3 regions of the Aliivibrio wodanis genome follow, and region 2 is predicted to be linked to each of the others. Evidence: predicted binding sites of a transcription regulator. Region 2 holds the regulator's gene; each other region holds the start of a gene.
What was found. Region 2 encodes MetJ, which represses methionine synthesis genes. Its sites were predicted from a motif close to TTAGACNTNTANANGTCTAA; they were not measured.

Region 1: metH (methionine synthase) is a predicted target of MetJ. The motif match lies at 3,554-3,573, and genes of this name have one in related genera.
Region 3: metE (5-methyltetrahydropteroyltriglutamate--homocysteine S-methyltransferase) is a predicted target of MetJ. The motif match lies at 3,571-3,590, and genes of this name have one in related genera.

The regions. Positions count from the first base shown of each region.
Region 1 is NZ_JBREXA010000005.1:21,157-26,831, reverse strand. It holds gene metH (methionine synthase) at 1-3,502, opposite strand, end outside; gene ACU5DF_RS22945 (cation:proton antiporter) at 3,683-4,960, shown strand; one part of gene ACU5DF_RS22940 (IS630 family transposase) at 5,040-5,610, opposite strand; one part of gene ACU5DF_RS22940 (IS630 family transposase) at 5,609-5,675, opposite strand, start outside.
Region 2 is NZ_JBREXA010000002.1:1,976,695-1,982,369, reverse strand. It holds gene ACU5DF_RS17020 (carbohydrate porin) at 1-604, opposite strand, end outside; partial or broken gene ACU5DF_RS17015 (alpha-amylase family glycosyl hydrolase) at 1,039-3,049, opposite strand; gene metJ (met regulon transcriptional regulator MetJ) at 3,179-3,499, opposite strand; gene ACU5DF_RS17005 (O-succinylhomoserine (thiol)-lyase) at 3,685-4,851, shown strand; gene ACU5DF_RS17000 (bifunctional aspartate kinase/homoserine dehydrogenase II) at 4,851-5,675, shown strand, end outside.
Region 3 is NZ_JBREXA010000002.1:234,778-240,452, reverse strand. It holds gene ACU5DF_RS09030 (putative bifunctional diguanylate cyclase/phosphodiesterase) at 1-751, shown strand, start outside; gene ACU5DF_RS09025 (YqaE/Pmp3 family membrane protein) at 824-982, shown strand; gene metE (5-methyltetrahydropteroyltriglutamate--homocysteine S-methyltransferase) at 1,102-3,435, opposite strand; gene ACU5DF_RS09015 (LysR substrate-binding domain-containing protein) at 3,657-4,568, shown strand; gene ACU5DF_RS09010 (DUF4250 domain-containing protein) at 4,616-4,810, opposite strand; gene ACU5DF_RS09005 (HI_1241 family integral membrane domain) at 4,878-5,585, opposite strand.

The sequences.
Region 1 (5,675 bases), on a different contig from region 2:
ATGACATACCAATCGATTCTTCAACATTCATCAACTCCCATAAGCTTCCTTTTTCCGTATGCTCAGGGCAGGCAGGATAACCAGGAGCAGGGCGAATACCTTGGTATTTTTCACGGATAAGATCATCATTAGAAAGATCTTCATCTGGTGAATATCCCCAGATATCTTTACGAACTTCTTTGTGTAAATACTCAGCAAATGCTTCGGCTAAGCGATCTGCTACGGCTTGGATCATAATGGCGTTATAGTCATCACCTTTGGCTTTATACTCATCCGCTAGATCTCGCTCACCAATACCTCCAGTCACAGCAAAGCCACCTATCCAATCGGCTTTTCCGCTCTTTTTCGGCGCGATATAATCAGATAGACAATAGTTAAACCCTTTTGGCTTTTCTGTTTGTTGGCGTAAATTATGTAGAACTTTCAATACCACAGTACGTGATTCATCGGTATACACTTCAATATCATCATCAACACTGTTAGCAGGAAAAATAGCACACATTCCTCGCGCTTTTAGTAAGCCTTCTTTTTCTACACGATCCAACAGATCGTTCGCATCTTTATATAAACGCTTCGCCTCTTCACCCACTTCTTCATGATCTAAAATTGCAGGATATTTTCCCATTAAAGACCATGTCATAAAGAAAGGGGTCCAATCAATATATTGGCGTAACGTAGCAACATCCATATCATCAATAATATGCACACCCGGCTTTACAGGTACAGGAGGCGTGTAGTTTACCCAATCAATATCGACTTGGTTTTCTCGTGCTCTTGCTAGTGAAACGGGTTTTGTTCGTGGTGTTTTACGGCTATGTTGATCACGCACACGCTCGTAATCTAAATCCAACTTCTCAATAAATGCTGGTTTCAATTCATTAGAAAGCAATGACGTACAAACACCAACAGCACGAGAAGCATTATTAACATAAACCACAGGTTGGGAGTAGTTTTGTTCTATCTTAACAGCAGTATGTGCTTTAGAGGTTGTTGCTCCACCAATTAAAAGTGGCAAATCAAACCCTTGACGCTCCATCTCTTTAGCGACATGAACCATCTCATCAAGTGATGGAGTAATAAGACCTGAAAGTCCGATAATATCGACATTCTCTTCTTTTGCTACTTTTAGTATTTTCTCACAAGAAACCATTACACCTAGATCAATAATCTCGTAGTTATTACATTGTAGTACTACGCCTACGATGTTCTTTCCGATATCATGAACATCACCTTTTACTGTAGCTAAAAGAATTTTTCCGTTAGTAGATCCCACATCTTTAGTTGCATTAATGAATGGCTCTAAATGCGCTACCGCTTGCTTCATTACACGAGCAGATTTAACTACTTGAGGAAGAAACATCTTACCTTCACCAAATAAGTCACCAACCACATTCATACCATCCATTAATGGACCTTCTATAACATGAATTGGACGTTCAGAATTTACACGAGCTTCTTCGGTATCTTCAACAATGAAATCAGTAATCCCTTTTACTAATGAATGCTCAAGACGTTTTTCAACCGACCATGAGCGCCACTCAAGTGCTGATTTATCTTCGACTTTTCCGACAGCACGCTCTAGATACTCTGTCGCGATATCTAGTAGTCGTTCTGTTGAATCATTGCGACGGTTAAGAACGACATCTTCTACCGCTTCGCGTAAATCTTCTGGTAAGTTATCGTAAATCTCTAATTGACCAGCGTTCACTATCCCCATATCCATACCATTCTTAAAGCAGTGATATAAGAACACAGCATGAATCGCTTCACGTACGTAATTATTACCTCGGAATGAGAATGATACGTTAGATACGCCACCTGAAATCATGGCATGAGGAAGCGTTCTTTTTATATCGGCAACTGCTTCAATAAAATCAACAGCGTAGTTGTTATGTTCATCGATTCCCGTAGCAACAGCAAAGATATTTGGGTCAAAAATAATGTCTTCTGGCGGGAAACCAATTTCATCTACTAAGATATTATAAGCGTTAGTACATATTTCAATTTTTCGCTCACGAGTATCGGCCTGACCCACTTCATCAAAAGCCATCACAATCACAGCTGCACCATAACGACGGATCAACTTAGCTTGCTGTAAGAATTTTTCTTTACCTTCTTTAAGCGATATCGAGTTAACAATACCCTTACCTTGGATACATTTAAGGCCAGCTTCGATAACTTCCCACTTAGAAGAATCGACCATCACAGGAACTTTAGATATCTCTGGTTCTGAAGCACATAGATTTAAGAATTTAACCATACACGCTTCAGCATCAAGCATGCCTTCATCCATGTTGATATCAATAATTTGAGCGCCATTTTCTACTTGCTCACGAGCGACACTCAAGGCTTCATCGTATAACTCTTCTTTGATTAAACGCTTAAAACGAGCAGAACCGGTAACATTGGTTCTTTCACCTACGTTCACAAAAAGAGAGTCTTTCTCAATAGTTAATGGTTCTAAACCAGATAAACGACAAGCAACAGGAAGTCTCGGTAATTGACGTGGCTTAACCCCTTCTACCACTTGTGCCATTTGACGAATATGCTCTGGAGTCGTACCACAACAACCTCCAATCAAGTTTAGAAAACCACTCTCGGCCCACTCTTTTACGTGTTCTGCCATTTCTTCTGGAGAGAGATCATATTCACCAAAGGCATTAGGCAAGCCTGCATTCGGGTGTGCTGAAACACTGCACTCAGAAATACGAGACAGCTCACTTACATATTCACGTAATTCATCAGGTCCTAATGCACAATTCAAACCAAATGAGATTGGTTTAACATGACGCAAAGCATTGTAGAACGCTTCTGTAGTTTGTCCTGAAAGCGTACGACCTGAAGCATCTGTAATCGTACCTGAAATCATCACCGGTAATGTAATACCCATTTCTTCAAAAACAGATTCAACGGCAAAAGAACACGCTTTTGCATTTAAAGTATCAAAGATGGTTTCAATAAGAATTAAATCAGAACCACCATTGATTAATGCACGAGTTGATTCAGAGTAAGCTTCGACTAATTCATCGAAAGAGACATTTCGGTAACCAGGGTCATTTACGTCAGGAGAAATAGAACACGTTCGATTCGTTGGGCCTAAAACACCTGCAACATAACGCGGTTTATGAGGCGTTTTTAATGTCCATTCATCTGCGACTTCTCTTGCTAATTTTGCAGCTTCGAAGTTCATTTCTTCGCTCAGACTTTCCATATCATAGTCAGCCATTGCGATCGTTGTTGAGTTAAAGGTGTTAGTCTCTAAGATATCTGCACCCGCTTCTAAATAAGCAGAATGAATATCTCTAATAATTTGAGGACGAGAAAGCACTAGAAGATCATTGTTACCTTTTAAGTCACAATGCCAATCACTAAAGCGCTCTCCACGATAATCTTGTTCTTCAAACTTATACTCTTGGATCATGGTTCCCATGCCACCATCGATCAAAAGTATACGTTCCAGAAGGTGCTTTTCTATTTCAGTTTTCTTATTGCTTCCTGCCACGGTACTGCCTCATCCATAATACGTTTCTGTTACAATCCTATCACACATCGAATAGGAATCTAGACGTCCAAAATAGATTTATTTATCCAAATTAGAAATAAAGTTTGATATTTATCAATTTGAGTGGAAAATGACCTGAATCACATTTTGTTACATAAATAAGATATATAGAGGTTAACAATGTCCGTATATAACACACTCTGCTTTCTTGCAGCTGCTGCTATGTTAATCGCATTTTTTAATAGCAAAATAGGAAAAATGCAGACAACGATAGCAATCACTGCAGGCTCAATGATGCTATCACTAGGGATAATTTTTGCTGGTCACAATGATTGGTTTCATCTTAGAGAAGTTGCGACTGAAACTCTGACAGATATAAATTTCGAAGATTTTTTATTAAAAGGAATATTAGGTTTCTTATTATTTGCTGGCGGGCTAGGGATAAAACTTCAAAACCTTAAAGATCAAAAGTGGGAAATAACCGTACTTGCTTTAGGAGCTACCTTATTCTCAACTTTCTTTATTGGTTTTACTCTATGGGGAATATGTAATCTAATAGGTATTAATCTTGATTTAATCTACTGCTTATTATTTGGCTCATTGATCTCACCAACCGATCCTATTGCCGTACTTGCGATAGTAAAAAAGCTGAATGCTCCACAACGTATTTCGACTCAAATCGAAGGTGAATCATTATTCAATGATGGTTTTGGTTTAGTAATTTTCGTTACGCTATTTACCATTGCTTTTGGTTCAGAAACACCAACAATTGGTAGTGTAACAGCACTATTTTTACAGGAAGCTATTGGCGGTATTATTTACGGTTTCCTTTTAGGTTTAATTTTCCATTATCTAATAAGTTCAACTAATGACCATTCAATGGAATTATTATTAACCATAGGTATCCCAACATCAGGTTATGCATTTGCTGAAGTCATTCATGTTTCAGGTCCTTTAGCTATGGTCGTATCTGGTATAATGATCGGCAACTGGACCCGTTATATTGGTTTTTCAAAAGAAAGTGAAGAGCATTTAGACCATTTCTGGGAGCTTGTTGATGAATTCTTAAATGGCGTGTTATTTCTTCTTATTGGTATGTCTATGTTGTTATTCCAATTCCATCAAGAAGACTGGATCTTAATGGCAATATCTATCCCACTGGTGCTAGCAAGTCGCTATTTAAGCGTTTACTTACCATATATTGGCTTTAAACGATTCAGAACTTATAACCCATTATCCGTAAATATCTTAACTTGGGGCGGCCTTCGAGGCGGACTGGCTTTAGCGATGGCTTTGGCTATCCCATCAGGCATTATCATCATCCCAGATAAGAATATAGATGTCAGAGAAATTATTCTTGTTATGACTTATTCTGTTGTTGTTTTCTCTATTTTGGTTCAAGGCTCAACCATTACAACCATGATTGAAAAAGCAAAGAAATTAGAAAAAGATTCTTAATCCATAGCACTATCAATTATTAATGGAGATGCATATTGTGTATCTCCATTTTTTATATCTATAATACCAATTCCGTTAATTAACTTATCAATTTTAACCAATATCTAAAGCAGAGTAAGATGACTCTGTCTTTATCTTCACAAAACCGATTCCACGCTCTACATAATGTCTCTACGATATCGTCATAGTTTTCGAAGCACCTGTTTGCTACTTCATTTTGGCGGAGCCAACTCCATACCTGTTCTATAGGGTTAAGTTCGGGCGAATAAGGTGGGATATGAATTATGGTGAGGTTCTCAAATTCATCGGCAAGATAGCTCTGGTGCCAACTCGCTTGATCCATGATAACAACAGCATGCTTGCCAGCTAGTGTGGCTTGAGAAATTAATCTGAGTTGCTCTTTCATTGCTTCCATATTGCTCAGGGGAACCACTATCGCTTCAGTTTCTCCTGTCGTGACACATACAGCTCCGAAAAGGTATGCATACTCAAATTGCTGTTGTTGTACTACTCTAGGGCGGGTCCCTTTCTCTGCCAATATGCGCGTTGTTGTATTGCGTTGACCAAATCTAGCCTCGTCTTGAAACCATATTTGAACATCTTTTAAGGGGACATGACCAGGGATCTTAAGGAGCGTTTCGATTGGGAATTTTTTTAAAAGCTTCTTGAGCTTCAACTGACTGCTTAGGATGTTTGGAACGAGTTGTAATCCAAC
Region 2 (5,675 bases):
AACCAGCAGTGTGACCTGCAAGTTTAGATTGGATACCAGCACCAACACCTGATGATTGCTTCCAGAACTCTCCCGATAGTAAACCTGCAGCTCGGTTTAGATAACGTTGGCCACCCCAGATCGAAGTATCTTCACCTAGGTAAGATAAACCACCGATTTCTACAAAAGTTTCTTTGATTTCAAATTGAGCTGTTGTATTTGCTTTTTGACTACCAGGAGAAGAATAAGCGTAAGAGTTACCATTACCGTATTCAGAACGAACATTGAAGTTAGACCAAACACCGTTAGCGTGCTCTGTGTGTTTTTTCAATACAAATTCAACTTGGTTTGTGCTCTTACCGTGAGTACCTGCTGTTTTGTAATCTGGTTTACCAAATTCAGTATCAACTGTTTCACCATCAACCATACGATAGTTCATAGATGCGTAGCCGTGAATTTCCCAGCCGTCAGTAATAACATCTGTACCGTTAACCTTTTCTACTTTTGGCGTCGATTCACTTCCAGAAACCGCGTCTAAAGCAACATCTGTTTCAGCAAAAGATGCACCAGAAAATAAGGCTGTAGAAACAGCTGCAGCAAGCAATGTGTACTTATTCATTTTCATCTTAAATCCTATTTCCCTTTTAGAGGATATTTTGATTTGAAAAATGTTTGCTTGACCAAGGCAGTGTAGGTAGGTCAAGCAAACATTAAATTCAGTAAAAGTAATTGACGGGATATAGATTAAAAATAAATCAGTTTTTGTAACTCCTCCTTCTTTTGGGGAGTACAGGGCTTAGATGGGAGGAGGAGAAAAGTTAGGGATAGGTCTTCTGTTGACAGTCATCACATTTAGTAGGTAGTTTTGATTTATTTAATGAGATAATAATCACGTAAGATCATTTTTTAAAAGGTGAAATAAGGTGAAAATAATAAGGTGGGTAAAAAAGATGAAATATACAAAATTGTGATCTAGCCAACAATAGACTTTGCTGGCTAGAAATAGTTCATATTTTGTTTAAGTTTTACGAGGTAGTTCTAAAATATAAACCATAAGATTTATTGGCATTTAGAAACCATAATTGATTTTGGCTCACCTTGTGGAGTGAATTCTAAACTCCAGACATATTCGCCATTTTCAGGTATAGATACTGCTGTATCTTTTCCGTATCCGCCTTTAATTAATGGCGCATCTTGACCTACTTTTAGCGCTAGTCCTTTGGCTGTGTACTGTGCTGACCATCCTTTGGTGGCATATTGCATTTTATAGGCACCACGTTTCTCTTTTATGACAGCTTGATAAACGTTGTTACCTTTGTAGTGATATGCACGTTGTGATTTATGAGCCCAGCCTGAGTCGGCAAAGTCACCCACGACATATAAGGTACTCTTGAAGTGGTTCACTTCCGTCTTTAATATCTGGGTTATCACATTGCGCCATGAAGCCATCACCATAAAGGTCAATGTCTGTTTTTGGTACCACAGGCCCAATATCATTTTGTTCATCTATTTTAAGGAAGCGACTTTCAAAACCTGATAAAGGAAGATAATAAGTTCCTCCCATTGGAGAGAATGACTGGCCTGTTATAAGGTCAATAAGCTTACCTTTAGACCCTATTTTATTTGCTTGAAGCTCTAAGGTTTGTCCTGTTTTTTGAGTACTTACCATATAAATAATGGCATCGTCTTTCGATTGTTTATGGTCAACATAAACTTTTTGATTGGAAATAAGGTGAGATCGTTTTCCCTCATATAGCGCAGGGTGAGCCTCTCGCATTGCCATTAATCTAGATACATAGTTTTTTAGATCGGCTTCTTGCGATGTTAATTTAGTGGTTATACCTTCAATTTTAGCTGAAGAGCGAGCTACGTGATCGTCACACAAGCCTTTGACTGCACATGTATTTTTGTCTGATTTACTCGCGAAGCCATCGACTTGATCACCAATTTCATCACCGTAATATAGGGTAATTGGCCCACTATAGGCCGCTTGAAAAGAAAACGCTGCTTTATGCCTTAACCAATATTCATTGTCAGTAGGCTCGGCAATATTGCCACGTTGTAATAGGTCACCAAAACGAACGAGATCATGATTGCCTAGCATGAGGTTAGGTTTAGCGTGTTTGGGGTAGAGGCTATGCATACTCATACCTTCATTCAACCAATCTCCCCCTTTATTACTGACACTGTTTTCATTGGCCGCAAAGGTCTCAACAACTCTGTAGCGAACAGGGAAATCAAATGCAGAGCATAGTGCAGGGTTATTATCTGCACCATAGCCAGTTTGTGTTATGTAGTTTTCGTTGTTCCAAATTTCAGCCACCATATAGCCAAGTGGATGTACTTTTTCACCTTTATTGTTGGTATAAGTGGTGTTTTGAGAGGCGGTATCAACGGCTTTACGAATATTTTTCCAAGACTCTGTAGGTACTTGATACGCTTGGTCTAATCGCCAACCATCAATATTTAATTCAGTGATCCAATATGCAGCTACTTCTGAATAAAATTCTTCACTTTCAGGATAATCAACTGGGTTATTCTCGCCGCTTGGAAGTTTTCCTGTCGGTGATGGTTTAATTAATCCTTTTTTATGATGACCAAAAACGCCATCAAATAATACATACATCCCGCGGCTATGTGCTTCTTTAACTAATTCTTTGGCTTTATCCATTGTGCCAAAACGAGGATCAATCTTGAAGAAATCAGTAGCAAAATAGCCTGTAGCATCGAGCTTATCTGCCCAGTGATCTTGACCATCAATTGGGGCCGATTCAAAGATAGGGGTCATCCAAATAGTATTCATTCCAAGTGATTGAATATAATCTAATGAATCAATTATTCCTTGTAGATCACCATTATGGTGACTAGTACCATAACCTGTACCGTGGCCTATGGAGTTATCACCATCAACAAAACTTTCCACCATGATTTGATAGATGCGTAAATGGTTACTTTCTTCCATCATTTGAGGGTCGCATTGATAAGCAGGAGTTGTTGATGTTGTTTCTGAGGTTGAGCTACATGCGCTCAAAAGAGAAGTTATCGCGATGGCTATCGCTGTTTTTGCCATGTTATTTTTCACAGTTAGTCCTTTATATTTATAGTAGGGCACTGTGATTATTTATTAAGCAAATAGAAATGTAATCCTCCTTATTTATTTAAAATAAGGAGGAGACAGGAGGAGGAGATGAAGAATTAATTATTCGTCGTCAAACGCTTCAAATTCAATACCCATTGCGGTCATTAATGCCTTTGCTTCCGCAGGAATATCATCAGGACGATCTTTACGTAAATCTTCATCTGTTGGTAAAGGTTGGCCTGTATAAGCATGAAGAAAAGCTTCACACAATAATTCACTGTTTGTTGCGTGACGTAGGTTACTCACTTGTCGACGAGTTCGCTCATCGGTAAGAATTTGTAATACCTTCGTTGGAATTGACACGGTAATTTTTTTTACCTGTTCACTTTTTTTACCATGTTCGGCATAAGGACTTAAATAGTCACCATTCCAATCAGCCATTGCTCACCTTCGTTCTGAATTATTGTTGTTTAAATATGATGGGCTAATTCTAGCGATATTTACGGCTATAAGCAAAGATATATAGACGTCTAGAAGTATTGACGTCTCATTTTGTGATGGTAAAGTAGAAGAATATAACTTATGGATTAGATTATACCACTGCCTAGCAGTTTGGAAGGGAAATTATGAGCGAGAGAAAACCTGCAACTATTGCTGTTCGTACCGGCATTGAGACTGATTCACAACATAATGCTGTTGTACCTCCTATCTACTTATCTACCAATTATAGTTTCCCTGAATTTGGTGATGTACCAAAATATGATTATGCTCGTTCGGGTAACCCAACTCGAACTCAATTGGAAAAGACCTTATCGGATTTAGAATGTGGCTCTGGTGCTGTGGTTACTAACTGTGGAACTTCTGCATTAAACCTAATGGTTTCTGCTTTACTTGGTCCTAATGATCTTATTGTTGCGCCTCATGATTGTTATGGTGGTACTTACCGTCTGTTTAATACTCGCGCTAATAAAGGTGACTTCCAAACCTTATTTGTCGACCAATCAAACACTGAAGCACTAGATGCTGCTCTTGCAAAAAAACCAAAGCTTATCTTATTAGAGACACCATCCAATCCGCTAGTTCGTGTGGTTGATATCGCTGAAATTTGTAAAAAAGCGGCTAAAGTTGGTGCTTTAGTCGCTGTTGATAACACCTTCCTTTCGCCTGTTTTACAGCAACCTCTAACTCTTGGGGCTGATTTTGTCCTGCATTCAACGACTAAATACATTAATGGTCATTCAGATGTTGTTGGCGGTGTGCTAATTGCAAAAACACAAGAGCATGCCGATGATTTTGCTTGGTGGGGTAATTGTATTGGCGCAACAGGGACAGCGTTTGATAGTTATTTAACATTGCGTGGTATTCGAACTCTTGGTGCCCGTATGCGAGTGCATGAAGAGAATGCGATGGAGGTGTTAAAATGTCTTCAAGAGGAAGAGCTTGTGGGAACTATTTATCACCCAAGTTTACCTGAACATCCTGGTCATGAGATAGCAAAGCGCCAACAAGCAGGTTTTGGGGCAATGTTAAGTTTTGAATTAAATGGGTCATTAGAGCAACTTAAAGTTTTTGTAAAAGAGCTTAAATATTTCTCTTTGGCTGAATCTTTAGGTGGCGTAGAAAGCCTTATAGCTCATCCAGGAACGATGACTCACCGAGCTATGTCGGATGAAGCTCAAGCAGAGGCAGGGTTAGTACCAACGTTGTTACGTATTTCTGTAGGTTTAGAAGACAGCAGAGATTTGATTTCAGATCTTAAGCAAGCCTTTCTTATCGCTGCTGAGGTGAAGTAATGACAGTTTTAGTACAACGCCAGTTGCATAAATTTGGTGGCAGCAGTCTTGCAAATCCTGAGTGTTATCGCCGTGTAGCCACTATTTTGAAAGAGTATTCTAACGAGAATGACTTAGTCGTGGTGTCTGCTGCAGGTAATACTACGAATCGAATTTTAGAATGGTTTGAAGAATTATCTAAAGATGGTCGCTTAGCTCATGAAACTTTAGAGTCATTACGCCAATATCAACAAGGCTTAATTTCTGAGTTATTAACTCCTGAAAATGCAGAACCATTGCTTGAGCTACTTCATCTTGAATTAGTTGCAATTGGTCAATGCCACGCACCTTTAACTGAAATTCAACAGGCAGATATTCTTGGTCATGGTGAAGTATGGTCTTCTCGATTATTGTCTGCTTATCTAAACCAAATTGATTTACAAGCTGCTCCGTTAGACTCTCGTACTTTTTTACGTGCAGAGCGTGCAGCTCAACCTGAAGTTGATCGTTCATTATCTTGGTCGTTATTTAAAGAGCAAATTGCCCAACACCCTCATGGTCGTATTGTGATTACTGGCTTTATGGCGCGTAATCAAAAAGGGAATACAGTTTTACTTGGTCGTAATGGTTCTGATTATTCAGCAACAATGATTGGAGCGTTAGCTGATGCTTCCCGAGTTACGATTTGGAGTGATGTCGCAGGGGTATTCAGTGCTGATCCTCGTAAAGTAGAAGACGCTTGTTTATTACCTTTACTTCGTTTGGATGAAGCAAGTGAATTAGCTCGATTAGCCGCCCCAGTATTGCATAGTCGAACCTTGCAACCTGTTGCTCAGAGTGCGCTT
Region 3 (5,675 bases), 1.7 Mb from region 2:
AAAACAATTTCATCTTCTTTATCAACCTAAAGTAATGATCCCCACGGACACAATAGCAGGAGTAGAGGCATTAATTCGTTGGCATCACCCAGACCTCGGTGTGATATCCCCTCTTGAATTCATTTCAATTGCAGAAAAAAGTCATGACATTATACCGATGGGACGGTGGGTGTTAAATGAGGCGTGCAAACAAGGTAAAGCATGGTGTGATAACGGAACCCCTATTTCTATTTCGGTTAATGTTTCCGTGGTTCAATTATCCCATGATGATATTACCGGCTCTGTCCGTGATGCTTTGGACGATTCAGGACTAGAAGCCAAATACCTGCAACTTGAAATAACTGAAACCGCCTTAATGAAACAGCCAGAAAAAGTGATCCAACAATGCATTCAATTACGAAAATTAGGAGTGCAAATTGCCATTGATGACTTTGGTATTGACTATTCATCTCTTCGTTATCTAAAACAATTACCTGTTGATATTATTAAAATAGATAAGTCATTTATTGATGATTGTGCGACGAACGAAAAAGATCACATGATTGTTCGAACCATAATTCAACTCGGTCATAACTTAGGGATTGCAGTCACCGCTGAAGGCATTGAAGACAAAGAACAACTTAATATACTGAAAATAGAAGGGTGTGATAAATACCAAGGATATTACTTTTCAAAGCCTGTCGACGAATCACAAATTAATAAATTACTCTTAAATCAAAGAATCCTCCGCAACACTCATGCAATTAGATAAGGTATTAGTTGACCAATGATTGTTCATCTAGTACTTATTAATGATGGTAAACATAGTTTAAAAAGGGATTATATGAACAAGCTTGTTTTAATTATTTTATGTGTATTACTTCCACCACTAGGTGTTTTCTTTGCAAAAGGGGTAGGAAAAGATCTCTTAATCAATATTGTACTGACTCTTTTCTTCTGGGTACCAGGAATGATCCACGCCCTTTGGGTAACGACTCGTTAATAAAGCGACTCATTAAAAAACAGTAAAATAAAAAAGCGAAACCCTAAATGAAGGTGTTTCGCTTTTATTTGGTCCCACGTAAATGAACGTTATTAACCAGTAATATTAGTCATTCTTATCTAAGCAGCGTTAACTTGCCATTTCTTACGCAACGTTTTTGCCGCTTTTACCATGTTTTCAAGCGCTGCTTCTGTTTCTTTCCAGTTACGAGTTTTCAAACCACAATCTGGGTTCACCCATAAACGCTCAACAGGCACTTTTGCTGCTGCGGTTTCAATTAAATCAACAATCCACTCTTCGTTTGGAATGTTTGGAGAGTGAATATCATAAACACCCGGTCCAATCTCATTTGGATAATTAAAGTCTTCAAACGCCTTCAATAATTCCATGTTTGAACGAGACGTTTCAATGGTGATCACATCTGCATCTAACGCTGCCACTGATTCGATAATTTCATTGAACTCGCTGTAACACATGTGGGTATGAATTTGAGTTTCTGATTTCGCACTTGCCGCTGAGATCTTAAACGCTTCTACTGCCCAATCTAAATACGCTTTTTGATCGCTCTTTTTAATAGGTAATCCTTCACGAATTGCTGGCTCATCAATTTGAATAATATTAATGCCCGCTTGCTGAAGATCAGAAACCTCATCACGTAATACTAGAGCTAACTGCTGTGCGATTTCTTTACGAGTAATGTCTTCACGTGGGAACGTCCAACCAAGAATAGTTACAGGGCCTGTTAGCATACCTTTCATTTGTTTGGTTGTTAGAGACTGTGCGTACTGAGTCCAATCGACTGTAATTGGAGCTTCACGCTCAATATCTGCCACCACGATAGCCGGTTTAACACAGCGAGAACCATAACTTTGAACCCAACCAAATCGTGTTGCTTGGAATCCATTTAGATTCTCCGCAAAATATTCAACCATATCATTACGTTCAGCCTCACCATGTACCAACACATCCAAATCTAAACGCTCTTGACGCTCAACTGCATCAGCAATATGACCTTTCATTGCTGCCACATAATCTTGTTCATTCAATTTACCTGCACGATACGCACTGCGCTGCTGACGAATATCTGAGGTTTGTGGGAATGAACCAATCGTTGTAGTTGGCAATAATGGTAAACCTAATTTTTCCGCTTGGTGTTGTGCTCGAACTGAATACGCTTCTGCTCGCTCTGCTAACGCAGGAGTAATTGCCGCTAAACGTTGCTGTACTGCAGGCTTATTAATGTGCTCTGCCGTTTCACGTTCACGCAGTGGCTGACTGTATTGGTGACACGCTAGGATTGCGTTTTGGTTACCATCTAGTGCACCACCTAACAAAGTAACTTCTTTTAGCTTTTGTTTTGCAAACGCAAACCACTGTGTCGTTTCTTGTGATAATTCCGTTTCTTGATCTAAATCTACTGGGCTATGCAACAATGAACATGAGCTTGCAATCCACAACTTATCACCCAATTTAGCTTTCACTGGTTGTAATTTTTCATGTAAACGCTCTAAGTCTGCACGCCAGACGTTACGACCATTTATCGCACCAACAGACAACACCCACTCTTTTGGTAATGCATCTACAATCGTGTCTAATTGTTTAGGGTCTGCTGATATATCAATATGTAAACCATTTACTGCTAATTCGGTAATCTTATCTAAATGATGTTCGACACCATCAAAATAGGTTGTTAATAGTAACTTCAGATCACTTTGAATCACTTGATAAGCCAATTTAAATGAATTTGCCCATGCTTTGGGTAACTCAAGCGCTAAAATTGGTTCATCAATTTGTACCCATTCAACACCAAGCGCAGATAACTTCGAAAAAATTGCCTGATAAGCGGTGAGTAAACGAGGAAGAAGCGCTAAACGATCAAACCCTTGTTCTACTTCTTCATCATTCACTTCTTTACCTAACCACAAATAACTTAATGGGCCAAGAAGTACCGGTTTAACGGTATGCCCCTGCTTTTGCGCTTCTGCAATTTCATCAAACAGCTGTGACCAACTAACGTTAAATTTATCGTCTTTAGAAAATTCCGGCACGATATAGTGATAATTAGTATTAAACCACTTAGTCATGTCTGATGCCGCTTCACCACAACCACAGCTGTTTTGAGATTGACCACGACCCACTTTAAATAATGTGTCTAAATCAGGAAAACCGTGATTATGACGAGCAGGTACGTGACCTAAAAGTAAACTTGTCGTTAATACATGATCGTACCAAGCAAAATCACCCGCAGTAACGAAATCAAGGCCAGATGTTGTTTGATCTTTCCAATGACGTTGGCGTAATTCACTGCCAACTGCTAATAATTCTTTTTGCTCTATCTCGCCACGCCAATATTTTTCTTGTGCAAATTTTAACTCTCGTTGAGCACCTACTCGTGGGTAGCCTAAAATATGAGTAACTGTTTTTCCTACTGTATTGTTTAATTTTGTTGTCATTTGTCTAATTCCCTTAGCCGTTTGGATGGCTAAACAATGACCTTTTTTCTAACTGTCTACAACGTCGAATACTTCACTTTGATTATGAATTTATTTCAACTAAGTGTTCGCTTAATTTAAATGGATTAATTTTATTTAGCCGTCTAGATGTTTACTTTGTTCTATTTTCACTTTACTGTGAAGGTAACTAGGCTTACTCAAACGGAACTTGAGGTACAGTAATGATTGAATTAAAACATCTAAAAACATTAACTACATTGCGAGATACTGGCTCATTAACCGCAACGGCTAATGCGCTCCATTTAACCCAGTCAGCCCTTTCTCACCAACTGAAAGATTTTGAAGCGCGCCTTGGTAATCATGTATTTTTACGAAAAACACGCCCAGTAAAATTCACCTCTGAAGGTGAGATCTTATTAAAACTTGCAGATGAGGTTTTGCCAAAAATGGCCAGAGCTGAATATGATATTGCCAGTCTAAAAGAAGATTTACATGGCCGATTACATATGGCGATTGAATGTCACTCTTGCTTTCAATGGCTAATGCCTGCAATTAAAGAATATCAAGTTGGTTGGCCTGAAGTTGAATTAGATTTTTCATCAGGCTTTGGTTTTGAACCTTTACCTGCATTAGTGAATGGTGATCTAGATTTAGTAATCACATCTGACATTCAACCTCGTGGTGAGATACATTACGAGCCATTGTTTGATTTTGAAATGCGTCTTGTCATGGCAACAAATCATCCTCTTGCCAATAAAGAGTGCATTGAGCCGGAGGATTTACTCGATCAAACCATGTTGACATATCCAGTACAAAAACAGCGCTTAGATGTCGTAAAGCACTTCCTATCACCAAATCATGTTGAACCAGCCAAATGGAAACAAGCAGAAAACACATTAATGTTAATACAAATGGTGTCGGCGGGCTTAGGTGTGGCGGCACTGCCTAACTGGGCAATCAGTGAATTTTCAAGGCAAGGGTTAATTGAGAGTAAACCACTAGGGAAAGGATTGTGGAGAAGATTGTTCGCTGCCGTTAGGGACAGCGAACATGATAAAAGATATTTACAAGCATTTTTCTCTACTGCGAAACAGCAGAGCCAGAGTCATTTAGATGGAATTAAAATGACTTAAATCGAGGTATCTTCTATTGCTTTATTTCTATTGCGTTAATTTAAAACTTATCTATTTTTAAATTGATTCGTTAATGGGTCGTATTGATAACCCAAGCCACTGAGCTTGTCTTGAACTCCTTGTGTATCAAGCTCATACACGCTGGACAATTCTTCTAGACTGTGACATTCCAATCGCAATTTTTCATTAATGATGCCGAGTAGAATTCCACTTTCTAGTCCGTGAGCATTACTTAAATCCAATCTTCACCCTCCATGTTGCTTAAGAGACACCCTTAGATTAGATCAGTTTTAGAAAGTAATGCGTGCCCTACATCACAAAAAACAACTGAAATTGATAATAACCAGAAATAGCCATAATAACGCTAGAAGCAAGCAACATTTGCCACTTTACAGCTTGTTGTTTAAATAAGTGAAAGCTCCACAAACCAATACTTAATAGCATCAAGCCTAATGCAATACCTAACTTAACCGCCATCTTATCCAAAAATATCTCATGAATACTTAACGTTTGGCACAGCAAAATAATAGCCATAACAATTCCACTCACCACACCACTAATCGGCAATAATTTATGAAATGCTTGTAAGCGAGTTCGCGCCAACGTCAAAAGAAGATGCGTTAATAACGCTCCAAATAAAAATGGACCTGTGATTGCAAAAAATAACTGTGTAAATGAACCTGAACCCAAGGCTAAATTAACAAAACTTGCTCCTGCAAAACCATTAGATAATGCCATAACAATCAATGGTCCTTTATCACGAGTTTTTCCAGTTTTAACACTCAAATAGAAAGCAGCAATAGCTATCGCTGGAACAAAATTAATGGCAAAAATCGAGGCATAAGTCATACCAAATCCAGCAACAACACACCAACCTAAAATCAATACGGGTAACCATTTATGGATGCGCCCACGCTGACCGGGACAAATATCACCTTTATTTAAGATAATGGTTAATAGGATTTGTGCACCTAGCAGTGCGGGGATCAAAATATATTGTAAGGTTTGAAAAAACATAATTACGCCACCGATTTAGAATGACAATAGTATAAACGCTATTTTCACTTCGTCTAGTGATGGAAAAAAAACATCACATTATTCGATCTC